DNA from 2 places in the Sphaerisporangium aureirubrum genome. Region 2 is predicted to be linked to the other one. Evidence: riboswitches for the same ligand, from Rfam matches in the RefSeq annotation. Region 2 holds a riboswitch; the other holds the start of a gene.
What was found. A riboswitch is a leader RNA that binds a small molecule or an ion and turns the genes downstream of it on or off. The one in region 2 is predicted to bind glycine.

Region 1: linked by a shared signal. The riboswitch ahead of gcvT (glycine cleavage system aminomethyltransferase GcvT) and the one ahead of gcvP (aminomethyl-transferring glycine dehydrogenase) in region 2 are both predicted to bind glycine.

The regions. Positions count from the first base shown of each region.
Region 1 is NZ_JBHSRF010000061.1:50,098-58,110, forward strand. It holds gene ACFP1K_RS29920 (nickel/cobalt transporter) at 1-894, shown strand, start outside; gene ACFP1K_RS29925 (hypothetical protein) at 939-1,124, opposite strand; gene ACFP1K_RS29930 (FadR/GntR family transcriptional regulator) at 1,211-1,933, opposite strand; gene ACFP1K_RS29935 (glutamine synthetase family protein) at 2,078-3,424, shown strand; gene ACFP1K_RS29940 (aldehyde dehydrogenase family protein) at 3,426-4,769, shown strand; gene ACFP1K_RS29945 (3-oxoacyl-ACP reductase) at 4,791-5,555, shown strand; gene ACFP1K_RS29950 (gamma-glutamyl-gamma-aminobutyrate hydrolase family protein) at 5,557-6,270, shown strand; glycine riboswitch at 6,289-6,385, shown strand; glycine riboswitch at 6,386-6,491, shown strand; gene gcvT (glycine cleavage system aminomethyltransferase GcvT) at 6,525-7,616, shown strand; gene gcvH (glycine cleavage system protein GcvH) at 7,613-8,002, shown strand.
Region 2 is NZ_JBHSRF010000018.1:16,437-24,449, reverse strand. It holds gene ACFP1K_RS15350 (sugar phosphate nucleotidyltransferase) at 1-718, shown strand, start outside; gene ACFP1K_RS15345 (FHA domain-containing protein) at 1,080-1,583, shown strand; gene ftsR (transcriptional regulator FtsR) at 1,596-2,261, shown strand; gene ACFP1K_RS15335 (bifunctional nuclease family protein) at 2,392-2,862, shown strand; gene ACFP1K_RS15330 (MerR family transcriptional regulator) at 3,009-3,632, shown strand; glycine riboswitch at 3,692-3,817, shown strand; glycine riboswitch at 3,818-3,933, shown strand; gene gcvP (aminomethyl-transferring glycine dehydrogenase) at 3,980-6,838, shown strand; gene ACFP1K_RS15320 (STAS domain-containing protein) at 6,892-7,215, opposite strand; gene ACFP1K_RS15315 (hypothetical protein) at 7,404-7,544, opposite strand; gene ACFP1K_RS15310 (tetratricopeptide repeat protein) at 7,852-8,013, shown strand, end outside.

The DNA.
Region 1 (8,013 bases), on a different contig from region 2:
CTCGCCGGGCCGGGCGGGATCTCCACGGCCGGCGGGTTCGGTCTCCCGGGTCCTCTCGGGGACGGGCTCGCGGCGCTGGACCGCACCTTCACCGGCCTGGTCGGCGGCTCCTCGCTGACGGTGCCGCTCGGCCTGCTCGCCGTGCTGCTCGCGGTGGTGCTGGGGGCCGGGCACGCCTTGATCCCCGGCCACGGTAAGACGATCATGGCCGCCTATCTGGCGGGGCGGCGCGGACGGCCGCGGGACGCGTTCGTCGTGGGCGCCACCGTGACCGCCACCCACACCCTGGGTGTGCTCGTGGTGGGCCTGCTGATCAGCGTGTTCTCGTCGCTCGCCGGGGAGTCGGTGCTGTCCTGGCTCGGCCTGGCCAGCGGCGTCCTGATCGCCGTCATCGGCACCCGCCTCTTCGTCTCGGCCCTCCGCAACCGCGCCAACCCCGTCGCCTTCGGGCACGGTCACGGACATGGGCACGGTCACGGGCATGGCCACGGACACGGTCACGGGCATGGCCACGGACACGGTCACGGGCATGGCCACGGACACGGTCACGGGCATGACGACGCCCGGCCGGGACGGGCGGGGTTGCTCGGGCTCGGGGTGGCGGGGGGCCTGGTGCCGAGTCCGTCGGCGCTGATCGTGCTGCTCGGGGCGGCGGCGCTCGGCCGTACGTGGTTCGGCGTCGCCCTGGTCGTGGCCTACGGCCTCGGCATGGCGGCCACGCTCACCGCGACCGGCCTGCTGCTCGTGAAGCTGGCCTCACGGCTGGACCGCCTGGCGTCCGCCCGCCAGGGCCTCGCCGCCAAGATCGCCGGGTTCACCCCGATGGGTACCGCGACGATGATCGTCGTGCTCGGCGGCGGCCTGGCCCTGCGCAGCCTCACGGCGGCCTTCTGACACCTCCGGTGCCCCGGGCCCCACCGGGGCACCGGAGGGACGGGTCAGCGGCGGCCGCCGTACTCGCGGCGGATCTCCTTGGCGGTCTCCATGATCTCGTCCTTGGTCCGCAGCAGCTTGGCCTCGGCCTCCTCGGTGCGGGCCTCGGCGGCCATCGTCCGGTTGCCGGTGCTCGATCCGAACCGGCGCTTGGCCCGGGCCTTCAGTTCGCGCAATCTCAACCTGTCCATGAGACCCATCGGACTCCGCCTTTCATAGAGTGCCCCTCCCCACTCCCCCGGAGAACGGGAACCATGCGCAGGACGGTGAACGGGTGTCAGGCGAGGAAGGCGCGCAGCAGCGAGGCGGTGGCGTCCAGGTGCTCCACCACGGCGCGCCGGGCGGCCTCGGGATCCCCGGCCAGGATGGCGTCCACCATCGCGACGTGCTGCGCGGCGGCGTGGTCGATGTTGGGCCCGAGCACCGGGATCGCGTTCAGCAGGTCGGTGACGCGCAACCGTGCGTCCGCCGCGGCGGCGGCCAGCAGCGAAGACCCCGTCAGCTCGGCGATGGCCAGGTGGAACGCGGTGTCCAGCCGCCGGTAGTCCCCCGGGGCGGCCTCGTTGACGTCGGTCAGCCGCCGCCGCAGCAGGTCCCGCTGATCGGGGGTCAGCGCGGTGGTGGCCAGCACCTGCGCCGCGCCGCACTCGATGGCCATCCGGAACGTCAGCGCGTCGGCCAGCTCCCCCGCCCCCATCTCGATGACGGCCCTGCGCAGGTCGCCGTGCCCCGGCCGGGGCGTCTCGTAGACGACGAACGCCCCGCCGTACCGTCCGCGCCGCACGTCGAGGTAGCCGGCGTCCTGGAGGGCGCGGATGGCCTCGCGCAGGGTGACGCGGCTGATGCCGAGCTGGGCGGCGAGCTCACGCTCGGGGGGAAGTTTCTGGCCCGGCGCGACCACGCCGAGCTTGATGGCCTGTAACAGCCGCTCGACGGTCTCCTCGAAGGCGTTGCCGGCCCGGACCGGCCCGAGAAGCGCGACGAGCTGCGGTTCGCTCATCACGTCCCCCTCGCACCCGATGCCAATGGTTCGAGATTAGTCCTTTTCGTCCCTGGAACGCGCCGGACCGTTGACGCGGGGGCACTGCTGGTGCTTGCATGCCGCCAATGGTCTGTTTCCAGACTTTTGACGGAAGGGAGCGCCGTGCTCACCCTCGACGAACTGCGTGACGATGTGGCCGCCGGACGGGTGGACAGCGTGCTGCTGGCGATCGTCGACATGCAGGGACGCCTCCAGGGCAAGCGGCTGTCCGCGCGGTACTTCCTTGCGGAGGTGCTGGAGCACGCCGCCGAGGGGTGCGACTACCTCCTCGCCGTGGACATCGACATGAACACGGTCGGTGGTTACAGCATGTCGTCCTGGGACCGGGGGTACGGCGACTTCGTCATGCGACCCGACCTGGACACGCTGCGCCGGGTGCCCTGGCAGGAGGGCACCGCCATGCTGATGGCCGACGTGGTGTGGGAGAACGGCACGGGGGTGCCCGTCTCGCCGCGCCAGATCCTGCGCGGGCAGATCGCCCGGCTCACCGAGCGCGGCCTGGCGGCGTACGTCGGGACCGAGCTGGAGTTCGTCGTGTACAACGACAGCTACGAGAGCGCCTGGGGCAAGGCCTACCGCGACCTGTCCCCCGCCAACCTGTACAACGTCGACTACTCCCTGCTCGGCGGCGCCCGCGTGGAGCCGTTGCTGCGCCGCATCCGGCTCGGCATGGAGGGGGCGGGCATGTACGTCGAGTCCGCCAAGGGCGAGTGCAACCTCGGGCAGCACGAGATCGCGTTCCGGTACGCCGAGGCGCTGACCACGTGCGACAACCACACGATCTACAAGAACGGCGCCAAGGAGATCGCGGCCCAGCAGGGCATGTCGATCACGTTCATGGCCAAGCCGAACCAGCGGGAGGGCAACTCCTGCCACATCCACATCTCGCTGCGCGACACCGGCGGCGGGCCGGTGATGGCGGGCGACGGGCCGCACGGGCTGTCCAAGACCGGGGAGCACTTCATCGCGGGACAGCTGGCCGCGCTGCGCGAGCTGACGCTGATGTACGCGCCCAACATCAACTCCTACAAGCGGTACGTCGAGGGCAGCTTCGCCCCGACGGCCGTCAAGTGGGGCGTGGACAACCGGACCTGCTCGATGCGGCTGGTCGGGCACGGGCACTCGCTGCGGGTGGAGAACCGCGTGCCCGGCGGCGACGTCAACCCTTATCTGGCGGTGTCGGCCCTGATCGCCGCCGGCCTGCACGGCGTGGACAACGAGCTGCCGCTGGAGGAGCCGTACGGCGGCAACGCCTACTCCTCCGGCGCGGACCGCGTGCCCGGTACGCTGCGGGACGCCCTGGCGTTGTGGCAGGGCTCGAAGATCGCCAAGGCCGCGCTCGGCGAGGAGGTCGTCGAGCACTACGCCAACAACGCCCGGGTCGAGCTGGCCGCCTTCGACGCGGCGGTCACCGACTGGGAGCTTTTCCGGGGATTCGAGCGGATGTGAGATGAGGATCGTCAATCCGGCCACCGAGGACGTGCTGGCCGACGTCGAGCTCGCCGACGTGGCCGAGACCGACCGCGCGGTGGAACGGGCCAAAGCCGCGTTCCCCGCCTGGCGGGACGTGGCGCCCGGCGACCGCGCGCGGCTGCTGCGGCGCTTCGCCGACCTGGTCGACCGGCACGCGGACGAGCTGGCCGAGCTGGAGCTGGCCAACGCCGGGCACACCGTGGGCAACGCGCGGTGGGAGGCGGGCAACGTCCGCGACGTGCTGCACTTCTACGCGGGGGCGCCCGAGCGCAACCACGGCAAGCAGATCCCGGTGCCCGGCGGGGTGGACATCACGTTCCACGAGCCGCTCGGCGTGGTCGGGGTGATCGTGCCGTGGAACTTCCCCATGGTGATCATGACCTGGGGCGCCGCGCCCGCGCTCGCCGCGGGCAACACCGTCATCGTCAAGCCCGCCGAGTGGACGCCGCTGACGGCCCTGCGGCTCGCCGAGCTCGCCCTGGAGGCCGGCCTCCCCGAGGGGGTGCTCCAGGTGCTGCCTGGGGCAGGGGAGGTCGCCGGGGCCAGGCTCGCCGGCCACCCGGACGTCGCCAAGATCGTGTTCACCGGTTCCACCGAGGTGGGCAAGCAGATCGCGGCCGCGGCGGCGGCCACCGTCAAGCGGGTCACCCTGGAGCTCGGCGGCAAGAGCGCCAACATCGTGTTCGCCGACGCCGACCTGGAACTGGCCGCGGCCTCCGCGCCGGGGGCGGTCTTCGACAACAGCGGGCAGGACTGCTGCGCGCGGTCCCGGGTGCTCGTCCAGCGGCCGGTGTACGAGGAGTTCCTGGAGCGGCTGGAACGGGCCGTGACCGCCGTCATCGTGGGCGACCCGCGCGACCCCGGCACCGGCATGGGACCGCTGATCAGCGCCGAGCACCGGGACCGGGTGGCGTCGTACGTGACCGGCACGCCGCGCTTCCAGGGCACCTGCCCGGCGGGCAAGGGGTTCTGGTTCCCGCCGACCGTGCTGACGCACGACTCGCTGGACGAGCGGGCGTTCACCGAGGAGATCTTCGGGCCGGTGGTCAGCGTGGTGCCGTTCGACGACGAGGGGCACGCCGTGCGGATCGCCAACGACACCCGGTACGGTCTGTCGGGTTCCATCTGGACCCGGGACGTCGGGCGAGCGCTGCGGGTGGCCCGGGCCGTCGAGGCGGGGAACCTCTCCGTCAACTCCCACTCCTCGGTGCGGTACTGGACGCCGTTCGGCGGCTACAAGGAGTCGGGGCTCGGCCGCGAGCTCGGGCCGGACGCACTGGCCGCCTTCACCGAGACCAAGAACGTCTTCATCGCTCACTGAGATCTAGGAGATGGATCCGATATGCAACGTCTGCTGGACCGCGTCGCCGTGATCACCGGCGCGGCTGGGGGCATCGGGCTCGCCACCGCGCGCCGCTTCGCCGAGGAGGGCGCCAAGGTCGTGTGCGCCGACCTCGACGAGGAGGGCGGCGCCAAGATCGCCGACGAGGTCGGCGGCCTGTTCGTCCGGGCGGACGTCACCAGCGAGGAGGACGTCGCCCGCCTGTTCGAGATCGCCGCCGACACCTACGGCAGCCTGGACATCGCGTTCAACAACGCGGGCATCTCCCCGCCCGACGACGACTCCATCCTCACCACCGGCATCGAGGCGTGGCGCCGGGTGCAGGAGGTCAACCTCACCAGCGTGTACCTCTGCTGCAAGCACGCCATCCCGTACATGCGGCGGCAGGGCAAGGGCTCGATCATCAACACCGCGTCGTTCGTCGCGGTGATGGGCTCGGCCACGTCCCAGATCTCCTACACCGCGTCCAAGGGCGGCGTGCTGTCCATGACCCGCGAGCTCGGCGTGCAGTTCGCCCGCGAGGGCATCCGGGTCAACGCGCTGTGCCCGGGGCCGGTCGACACCCCGCTGCTGCGCGAGCTGTTCGCCAAGGACCCCGAGCGGGCGCAGCGGCGGCTGGTGCACGTGCCGATGGGCCGGTTCGCCGAGGCGTCCGAGATCGCGGCGGCCGTCGCGTTCCTCGCCTCGGACGACGCCAGCTTCATCACCGGGGCCGAGTTCCTGGTGGACGGCGGCATCTCCGGCGCCTACGTCACCCCGGTCTGACGTGGGCGCCTACCGGCCGATCATCGGCATCACGTGCTACGTCGAACCCGCCGCTTTCACGGTGTGGCAGATGACCACCGCGCTGCTGCCGTACAACTACGTCGAGCGGGTCGCCGCGGCGGGCGGCCAGCCGGTCATCGTGCCGCCGGCGGGCGACCCCGCGCCGCTGGTGGAACGGCTGGACGGCCTGATCGTCGCCGGGGGCGGCGACCTGGACCCCGGCCGGTACGGCGCGGAGGCGCACGACAAGACCGGCTACGTGCGCGAGTTCCGCGACGAGGCGGAGTTCGCGCTGGTCGGCGCGGCGCTGGCGGCCGGGCTGCCGCTGCTCGGCATCTGCCGGGGCATGCAGGTGCTCAACGTCCACCTCGGCGGCACCCTGCACCAGCACCTGCCCGAGGTCGTCGGCCACGGGGGCCACGCGCCCGCGCCCGGCGAGTTCGGGAACATGCCGGTGCGGGTGACGCCCGGCAGCACGCTCGCCGACGTACTCGGCGGCGGCACGTCCGACGCCGCGCACTACCACCACCAGGCGGTGGACCGGCTCGGCGACGGGCTGACGGTGTCGGCGACCGCCGAGGACGGCACGGTGGAGGCCGTCGAGCTGGCCGGGCACCCGTTCGCGCTCGGCGTGCAGTGGCACCCCGAGACCGGCCCCGACGGCCCCCTGTTCGAGGCCCTCGTGGCCTCGGCGGCGCCCGCCCGGCATTGGTAAGGTGGGCCGGAACACCGGTGACCCCGTGCGGGAGAGTGCCCTGACATCCGGTCAGGGCCCCTGAAGGAGCAAGTCCTCCCACGAACCTCACAAGGCAAAGGACCGCGCGGGTCAGGTGGCCTCTGGAAAGTGGGTCCCCGCTGCGCGTGGGACCTCGCCGAAGGTGAAAGTCCGGCAAAACCCGGGCGAAACTCTCAGGCACCGATGACAGAGGGGGAGGATGCTGTCATCCAACCCTGCCTGAGGTGCGCATCATGTCCAGATCTACACCGCTCCGCGAGGTGCACGAGAGCCTCGGCGCGACGCTCACCGACTTCGCGGGCTGGCTCATGCCGCTGCGGTACGGCAGCGAGTCCGCCGAGCACAACGCCGTGCGCAAGGCGGCGGGGCTGTTCGACCTGTCCCACATGGGGGAGATTTTCGTCACCGGGCCGCAGGCGGGCGAGGCGCTCGACCACGCCCTGGTGGGCCACCTGTCGGTGCTGGAGCCCGGCCGGGCCCGGTACACCATGATCTGCGCGCCGGACGGCGGTGTGCTGGACGACCTGATCGTCTACCGTCTGCCCGACGGGGAATACATGGTCGTGGCCAACGCCTCCAACTACCTCCGGGTCGCCGCGGAGCTCACCGCGCGGGCTGAGGGCTTCGACGCCGAGATCGACGACCGCTCCGAGCAGTACGCGCTGGTGGCCGTGCAGGGCCCGCGCGCCGCCGAGATCGTCGCCTCGCTCACCGACACCGACCTGTCCGGCCTCAAGTACTACGCCGGTCTTCCCGGCGTCGTCGCGGGCTTCGAGACGTTCGTCGCGCGCACCGGCTACACCGGGGAGGACGGCTTCGAGCTGTTCGCCGCCGCCGCGGACGCCGTGCCGCTGTGGCAGGCCGTGGCCAAGGCCGGGGAGCCGCACGGCCTGCGTCCCGCCGGGCTGTCCGCCCGGGACACGCTGCGCCTGGAGGCCGGGATGCCGCTGTACGGCAACGAGCTGAACGCCGGCCTCACCCCCTTCGACGCCGGCCTCGGCCGCGTCGTCAAATTCGGCAAGCCGGGCGACTTCGTCGGTCGCGCCGCGCTCGCCCCCCTCAAGGACGTCCCCCCGCGCCGGCGCCTGACCGGCCTGGTCGCGCGGGGCCGCCGAGTGCCACGCCACGGTTACCCCGTGGTCCTCAGCGGAGACGGCACCGTCGTTGGAGAGGTCACCAGCGGCGCCCCGTCCCAGTCACTCGGCAAGCCGATCGCGATGGCTTACGTGGACACCGACGTGTCCGACGGCCTGGCGGTCGACATCCGTGGTAGCCATGAACCGGTCGACGTGGTTGACCTGCCTTTTTACCGGAGGAGCATGTGAGCAGCATTCCCGAGGAGCTCAGCTACACCAAGGAGCACGAGTGGGTGGCCGGGGTTGACGACGGCCTGGTCGTGACCGTGGGGATCACGGCCTACGCCGCCGAATCCCTCGGCGACGTCGTCTTCGTCCAACTCCCCGAAGCCGGCGCCACCCTGGAGTCCGGCGACGCCGTGGGCGAAGTGGAATCCACCAAGTCCGTGAGCGACATCTACGCCCCCGTAGGCGGCGAGGTAGTCGAGATCAACGAAACGGTGGTAGACGACCCCTCGCTCATCAACTCCGACCCCTACGGCGAAGGCTGGCTCTTCCGAATCCGAGTCTCCGGCGACCCCGAAGACCTCTTGACCCCCGAGGAATACACCACCCTAACCACCACCGACTCCTAACCCCACCCCCC
Region 2 (8,013 bases):
CGAGCGTCGCAGGGACCTGCAGCGGCTGGCGGAGCTCGTGGGGTCGTCCAGGGCCGCGTTCGGGGTGCGTTTCGACACCGTGGGGGAGCGCATCTCCCTGGTGGACGAGATGGGGCAGCTGATCAGCGAGGAGCGGGCGCTGCTGGTGGTGCTGGACCTGGTGGCGGCCGAGCGCCGCGGCGGGCGGGTGGCGCTGCCGGTGACTACCACCCGGGTTGCGGAGCAGGTCTGCCGCTTCCACGGCGCGCAGGTGCAGTGGACCCCCACCGCGCTGGACGCCCTCACCTCGGCGGCGGGCGACCCTGACCTGATCTTCGCGGCGGACGGCAGGGGCGGGTTCATCGTGCCGGAGTTCGCGGCCACCGTGGACGGCCTGGCCTCGTTCCTGCGCCTGCTCGGCCTGGTGGCACGCACCCGCCTGTCGCTGAGCCAGATCGACGCCCGCATCCCGCGCGCCAAGATGCTCAAGCGCACCGTCCCGACGCCGTGGGCCGCCAAAGGCGCCGTGATGCGGTCGGTGGTGGAGGCCGCCGACGGCTACCATCTGGACACCACCGACGGCGTCCGGGTGGTCGAGGAGGACGGCGGGTGGGCGCTCATCCTGCCCGACCCGGCCGAGGCGGTGACCCACCTGTGGGCCGAGGCCGACGACATCGACGTCGCGCAGAGCCTGCTGGAACGCTGGGCGCGTGTGGTGGAACAGGCGGTCGGCCCCTGACCCCCAAGGAATCGCCCGTTACGCCGCAAACGACCTGATTTCTGGCGCATTCGAACGGCGCGCCGCATGGACCGGAGGGCGCGGCGGGCGGTAGCTTTGGACCGGCGCGGCGAGCCGAGTCGGAAGGGGCGAGGGGCGAGCGCCGTTCACCATCACGCGAGCCCCCGTCAGCGATGACTCGAACGAGCCCGACCAGCAGCATGTCCCGTCCCGCGAGCCTGACCTCATCTTGACCTTTGCGACTCAATCAGCGTAGGTTGCGGCATTCGCAGACTGAAGCAATCTTGAGAAGCGAAGCACCGAGGCACGCCGCACTGAGCACCGTCGCCGCGACTTCGCGGTAGGAGGCCGAGCCGATCCGATGCCGAGCGTCTACTGCACGCAGTGCGGTCATGCCAACCCTGACGACGCCCGTTTCTGCTCTCGGTGCGGGTCGCCGCTGAGCCGTGCCGAGAACACGCCCGGGGACACCACCTCCACGATCTCCCTGAGCGGGATCGAGGCGATGGACGGCGAGGCCACAGGACAGACGCTCCTGCCGGACCGGGCGGCGGTGGATCAGCTGCCGCCGGGCACCGCCCTGCTGGTGGTGATGCGCGGCCCGAACGCCGGGAGCCGGTTCCTGCTCGACAGCGACCTCACCACGGCGGGCCGTCACCCCGAGAGCGACATCTTCCTGGACGACGTCACCGTGTCACGGCGCCACGCCGAGTTCTACCGCCGGGGCGGCCATTTCACCGCCCGCGACGTCGGCAGCCTGAACGGCACCTACGTCAACCGCGAGCGGATCGAGGAGTACCCGCTGACCGGCGGCGACGAGGTCCAGATCGGCAAGTTCCGGCTGGTGTTCCTCACACGTGGGTGAGCGGGGGCGGTGATGGGCGCGCAGGCCGCCAGGGCGTTCATGAGCATCGGGGAGGTCCTCGAGCTCCTGCGCGCCGACTTTCCCGACATCACCGTCTCCAAGATCCGCTTCCTGGAGGGGGAGGGGCTGATCGAGCCCCAGCGCGCCCCCTCCGGGTACCGCAAGTTCACCCACGCCGACGTGGAGCGCCTGCGCTTCATCCTCACCGCCCAGCGGGACCGCTACCTCCCGCTGCGCGTGATCAAGGACCACCTGGACACCGCGGGCGACGAGGGCACCGGGCCCCGCTCCCTGGAGTCCGCGGCGCCCGAGGTCCGGCTCGGCCGCGCCGAGCTGTGCGAGGTGGCCGGGCTGGACGAGGAGACCCTCGCCGAGCTCGAGGACTACGGCCTGCTGGCCCCGGTGGCCCGCAGGTACGACGCCGAGGCCCTCGCCGTGGCCAGGGCCTGCGGCGCCCTGGCGGCCTTCGGGCTGCACCCCCGCCACCTGCGCGTGCTCAAGGCCGCCGCCGAGCGTGAGGCGGGCCTGGTCGAGCAGGCCGTGGCGCCCCTGCTGCGCCGCCGCGCCCCGGGCGCCGCCGGCCAGGCCGAGGAGGCCGCCCACGAGCTGTCCGGCCGGCTGCTGGAACTGCACGCCGCCCTGGTGAGAGGCGCCCTGCGCGGCATTCTGGGCCGTTGACCGAGGCACCCGGACATTTCGGGGTGCGAGGATGTTACGTTGAGGTTTGCGGCGATGGTCACGCCGCGAGCCGTGAGCCGCGAGGGAGCAGGCCTGAAGCGGGCCGGCGACCAACGAGACGGAGCCGCCTGTGTTGCAGATGGAGGTCGTGGGGGTCCGGGTGGAGATGCCCTCCAACCAGCCCATCGTCCTGCTCAAGGAGGCGAAGGGCGAGCGTTATCTGCCGATCTGGATAGGGATGACCGAGGCCACGGCCATCGCTCTCGCACAGGCCGAGGAGCCGCCGCCGCGGCCGCTCACGCATGACCTGTTCAAGGACGTGATCGAGGCGCTCGGCGTCCGGCTGCAGACGGTCAACATCGTCGCGCTGCGCGACGGGATCTTCTTCGCCGACCTGGTGTTCTCCAACGGCGTCGAGGTCAGCGCGCGGCCGTCGGACTCGATCGCGCTGGCCCTGCGGACCGGCGCGGGCATCTTCGCCAGCGAGGACGTGGTCCGCGAGGCGGGTGTCATCATCCCCGACGATCAGGAGGACGAGGTCGAGAAGTTCCGCGAGTTCCTGGACACGATCACACCGGAGGACTTCGGTCGCGCCGGTTAGTCATATCGGGCATTTACGCTTCACGACGCGCCGAGCGGGATCGTTGACTGAGCATGCCGCCGGTCCTACGGTGCAAGGGAACCCACGGTTGTAATTCACGAACCCCCAGATCAGACCGTGGGATGAGAGAAAGCCGGAGGTCCGCAGTGGCGGTCAGCAGCGGCGAGGGCAAGTCGGCCGGCCAGCGCGATCGGGCTCAGCGTCAGTCGGCACGTGAGCGCGCGGGCGAGCAGGGCCTGCTGTTCGGCGAGCGGCCCGGGTCGCTCCCCGCCGACGTGGGCTACCGCGGCCCGACGGCGTGCTCGGCGGCCGGCATCACCTACCGGCAGCTGGACTACTGGGCGCGCACCCAGCTCGTCGAGCCGTCCGTGCGCCCCGCGCAGGGCTCGGGCTCGCAGCGGCTGTACAGCTTCCGCGACATCCTGGTGCTCAAGGTCGTCAAGCGCCTGCTCGACACCGGCGTGTCCCTGCAGCAGATACGCACCGCCGTCCAGCACCTGCGCCAGCGCGGCGTCGACGACCTCGCGCAGATCACCCTGATGAGCGACGGGGTCAGCGTCTACGAGTGCACCTCGGCCGACGAGGTGATCGATCTTCTGGAGGGTGGGCAGGGCGTGTTCGGCATCGCCCTCGGCGGGGTGTGGCGCGAGGTCGAGGGATCTCTCGCCGAACTGCCGGGGGAGCGTGCCGAGCCGGCCGACCGGGACCCTTTCGCCGAACACCCCGGTGACGAGCTGGCCCAGCGCAGACGGGCGCGCCGCACAGGCTGAGGGTGGGGTAGGGGTAGCCCCTCACAAGGGGCGGGACGGTACCATTGGCGTGAAGCTTTCGACCCTGCGCGGGAGAGTCCCGGGCGCGGGCCGGTTCCGTGCTCCACGCGGCGCCGGCATGTGACCCGGGCGCCGAAGGAGCAACCTCCCCGGAATCTCTCAGGCCCATGTACCGCGCGGGCGAGGCAACTCTGGAAAGTAGGCGTGCCCGCCAGGCGTGCCTCACCGACGGTGCAAGCCCCCGTCAGGGGGTGAAGCTCTCAGGTCGTGACGAGGAAGTCGCGCTGACAGAGGGGGAGAACCGGCGATTCAGCGCGCCCGCTCCCAGCCACTTCCAGGAGGGCCTCATGACCGATCGGTCCCCGCTCCGCGACCTGTCCGCACCGCCGTTCGTGACCCGGCACGTCGGTCCCTCCGACGACGAGCAGGCCCGCATGCTCCAGGCCATCGGGTACGCCTCCACCGCCGACCTGATCGCGCTGGCGGTGCCCGGCGCGATCCGCGCCGAGGCCCCCCTCGACCTGCCCCCGGCGGCGAGCGAGACCGAGGCCATCGCCGAGCTGCGGCGGCTGGCGGGGCGCAACCAGGTGCTCACCTCGATGATCGGGCTCGGCTACCACGACACCGTCACCCCCGCGGTGATCCGGCGCAACCTGCTGGAGAACCCCGGCTGGTACACCGCGTACACGCCGTACCAGCCCGAGATCTCGCAGGGCCGCCTCGAGGCGCTGCTCAACTTCCAGACCATGGTCGCCGACCTGACCGGCCTGGACGTGGCCGGTGCCTCGCTGCTGGACGAGGCCACGGCCGCCGCCGAGGCGATGACCCTGGCCCGCAGGGCCGGGCGCGCCCCGGGCGCGACCTTCGTGGTGGACGCCGACGCGCTGCCGCAGACCAAGGCGGTGCTGGCCACCCGGGCCGAGCCGCTCGGCATCGAGCTGGTCGAGGCCGACCTCACCGGCGGCCTGCCCGAGGGCGAGCTGTTCGGCGTGCTCGTGCAGTACCCCGGCGCGAGCGGCAGGGCCGCAGACTTCCGCGCGGTCGCCGAGCAGGCCCGCGAGCGCGGCGCCCTGGTGGTGGCCGCCGCCGACCTGCTGGCCCTCACCCTGCTGGAGGCGCCCGGCGCCCTCGGCGCCGACATCGCGGTCGGGTCCACCCAGCGCTTCGGCGTCCCCCTCGGCTTCGGCGGGCCGCACGCCGCGTACATGTCGGTGCGCGAGGGCCTGCAGCGGCAGATCCCCGGCCGCCTGGTCGGCGTGTCGCGGGACGCCGACGGCCACCCCGCCTACCGGCTGGCGCTGCAGACCCGTGAGCAGCACATCCGCCGCGAGAAGGCCACCAGCAACATCTGCACCGCCCAGGTGCTGCTCGCCGTGATCGCCGGCATGTATGCCGTCTACCACGGCCCCGACGGGCTGCGGCGCATCGCCCAGCGCGTCCACCGCCACGCCGCCGTACTGGCCGCCGGGCTGCGCGGCGGCGGGGTCGAGATCGTGCACGACGACTTCTTCGACACCGTGCGGGCCCACGTGCCCGGCCGGGCCGCCGAGATCGTCGCGGCCGCCGCGGACCTCGGGGTCAACCTGCGGCAGGACGGCCCCGGCCACGTGGGCGTCACCTGCGACGAGACCACCACGGCCGACCATCTGCGCGCGGTGTGGAAGGCCTTCGGGTGCGACGGCGCGGTGCTGGACGACCTGGACACCGCCACCGCCGACGCCCTGCCCTCCGGCCTGCTGCGCACCACCGGCTACCTCACCCACCCGGTGTTCGGCGCCCACCGCTCCGAGACGGCGATGCTGCGCTACCTGCGCAGGCTCCAGGACAAGGACATCGCGCTCGACCGCTCCATGATCCCGCTGGGCTCCTGCACGATGAAGCTCAACGCGACCACCGAGATGGAGCCCATCACCTGGCCCGAGTTCGCCGGCGTCCACCCCTACGCGCCCGCCGCGCAGGCCAAGGGCTACCTCGAGCTCATCGGCGACCTCGAGCGCTGGCTGGCCGAGGTCACCGGGTACGCCGCGGTGTCGCTCCAGCCGAACGCCGGCTCCCAGGGCGAGTTCGCCGGTCTGCTCGCCATCCGGGCCTACCACAAGGCCAACGGCGACGAGGGCCGGGACGTGTGCCTGATCCCGTCCTCGGCGCACGGCACCAACGCCGCGAGCGCCGTGATGGCGGGCATGCGGGTCGTCGTGGTGGCCTGCGACGACCAGGGCAACGTCGACGTGCCCGACCTCGTCGCCAAGATCGGCAAGCACCGGGAACGGCTCGCGGCGATCATGGTGACCTACCCGTCCACGCACGGCGTGTACGAGGAGACGATCACCGAGATCTGCGAGCTGGTCCACCAGGCGGGCGGGCAGGTCTACGTGGACGGCGCCAACCTCAACGCCTTGGTCGGCCTGGCCAAGCCCGGCTGGTTCGGCGCGGACGTCTCCCACCTGAACCTCCACAAGACCTTCTGCATCCCGCACGGCGGCGGCGGCCCCGGCGTCGGCCCTGTGGCCGTCCGCGAGCACCTCGCGCCGTACCTCCCCGGCCACCCGGGGACCGAGAGCGCCGTCGGCCCCGTCTCGGCCGCCCCGTACGGCTCCGCCAGCATCCTGCCCATCTCGTGGGCGTACGTCCGCATGATGGGCGCCGACGGCCTGAAGGCGGCCACCGAGCAGGCCATCCTCTCGGCCAACTACCTGGCCCGCCGCCTGTCCCCGCACTACCCCGTCCTGTACACCGGCCGCGAGGGCCTGGTGGCCCACGAGTGCATCGTCGACCTGCGCCAGATCACCAAGGAGACCGGCGTCACCGTCGACGACGTGGCCAAGCGCCTCATCGACTACGGCTTCCACGCCCCCACGATGTCGTTCCCCGTGGCGGGCACCCTGATGATCGAGCCCACCGAGAGCGAGGACCTCGCCGAGTTGGACCGTTTCTGCGACGCCATGATCGCCATCCGGGGTGAGATCACCAAGGTCGCCGAGGGCGCCTACGACCGCACCGACAACCCCCTGCGCAACGCCCCCCACACCGCCGACTCCCTGCTCGGCGACGCCTGGGAGCACCCCTACAGCCGCGCGGAGGCGGCCTATCCAGTCCTCTCGCTGCGCGACGCCAAGTACTGGAGCCCGGTCCGGCGCATCGACCAGGCCTACGGCGACCGCAACCTGGTCTGCGCCTGCCCCCCGCTGGAGGCGTACGAGGACTAGTCCCGGCGGACCCGGTGAACCGGCCCGGTCCCCGTCACGGGGCCGGGCCGCGGTCAGATCGTGATCGGGAGGCTGCGGTCGAGTCCGGTGATGCGCAGGACGCGGGACATCTGCGGGCGCGGCGACCTCAGGGCGAAGGCGACGCCCCGGGCCCGGGCGCGGTGCTGGACGCCGACCAGGACGGCCAGGCCGGAAGCGTCGCAGAACGACACCTCCGACAGGTCCACCACCAGCGAGCCGACGGTGGAACGTAGCGCGCCGAGCAGGCGGCGCCGCAGCGCCTCGCTGGTGAAGATGTCGATCTCACCGGTCAGGCGCACGATGTTGGGGGCCGGCTGACTGATCCCGCTGGGCGGGGCGATGTCGATGACGGTCATGGGGTCTCCTATCGGAGCAGAGACAAGACTAGGCGCCTGCCGGCCGGAGATCGGTCGGCCGCCAGAAGGGGCGGTCCCGGACCGCTCGATCCGGCCGGCAGGCAGCACGGGGTCATGCGCCCCGGTCACGGCGTGCACGCGGTGACCGGCGGGGATGAGCGGCCCGGCGCCGGCGACGTGCGAGGTGGTCACGCGCGGACCCACGCTCCGTACAGAGCAGTACGTGGGCCCGGCACGGGCTTGACGACGAGCAGGACCGGGAAGTCCGCGACCGGCTCGACGGCGGCGGCGGTCAGCGGTCCGAGCTGGGAGAGGAGAGTCGGCGTCATGGTCGCCTGGCCTTGTCCGGCCCCTCGTCGGGACCGAAGTCGTTTATCGCCGCGGGCGACGCCGACCTGAATGCCAACGCACGAAGTGTCCTCGGTGCCAACAGCGTACCTCACCGCGCTGTGCGGACTCCGGAGCGTGCTGTGGCGACCGGCGGGTAGGGAGGCCATGTCGTCACTTCCCGGTGACGAGCCATACGGAGACCGGGGCATCACCCTCGGAACCCGGGCGGGATCGGCATAATGGTCGCGGCGTGGCGGCACGGCGGCGTGCGCCGGTGGATGCCCCTATCCGGAGATGAGGTCGCTCATGGCGGCGCGCGAGGTGCAGTCCGGGCGGCCGATCGACGACGCGCGCAGGCGGGCCGAGAGCGGTGACCTGGACGGTGCCGCCGAGATCTTCGCGGAGCTGGTGGCCGACGACCACGAGGCCGACCGTGCGCAGGCCGCGGTGGGTCTGGCCGTGGTGCTA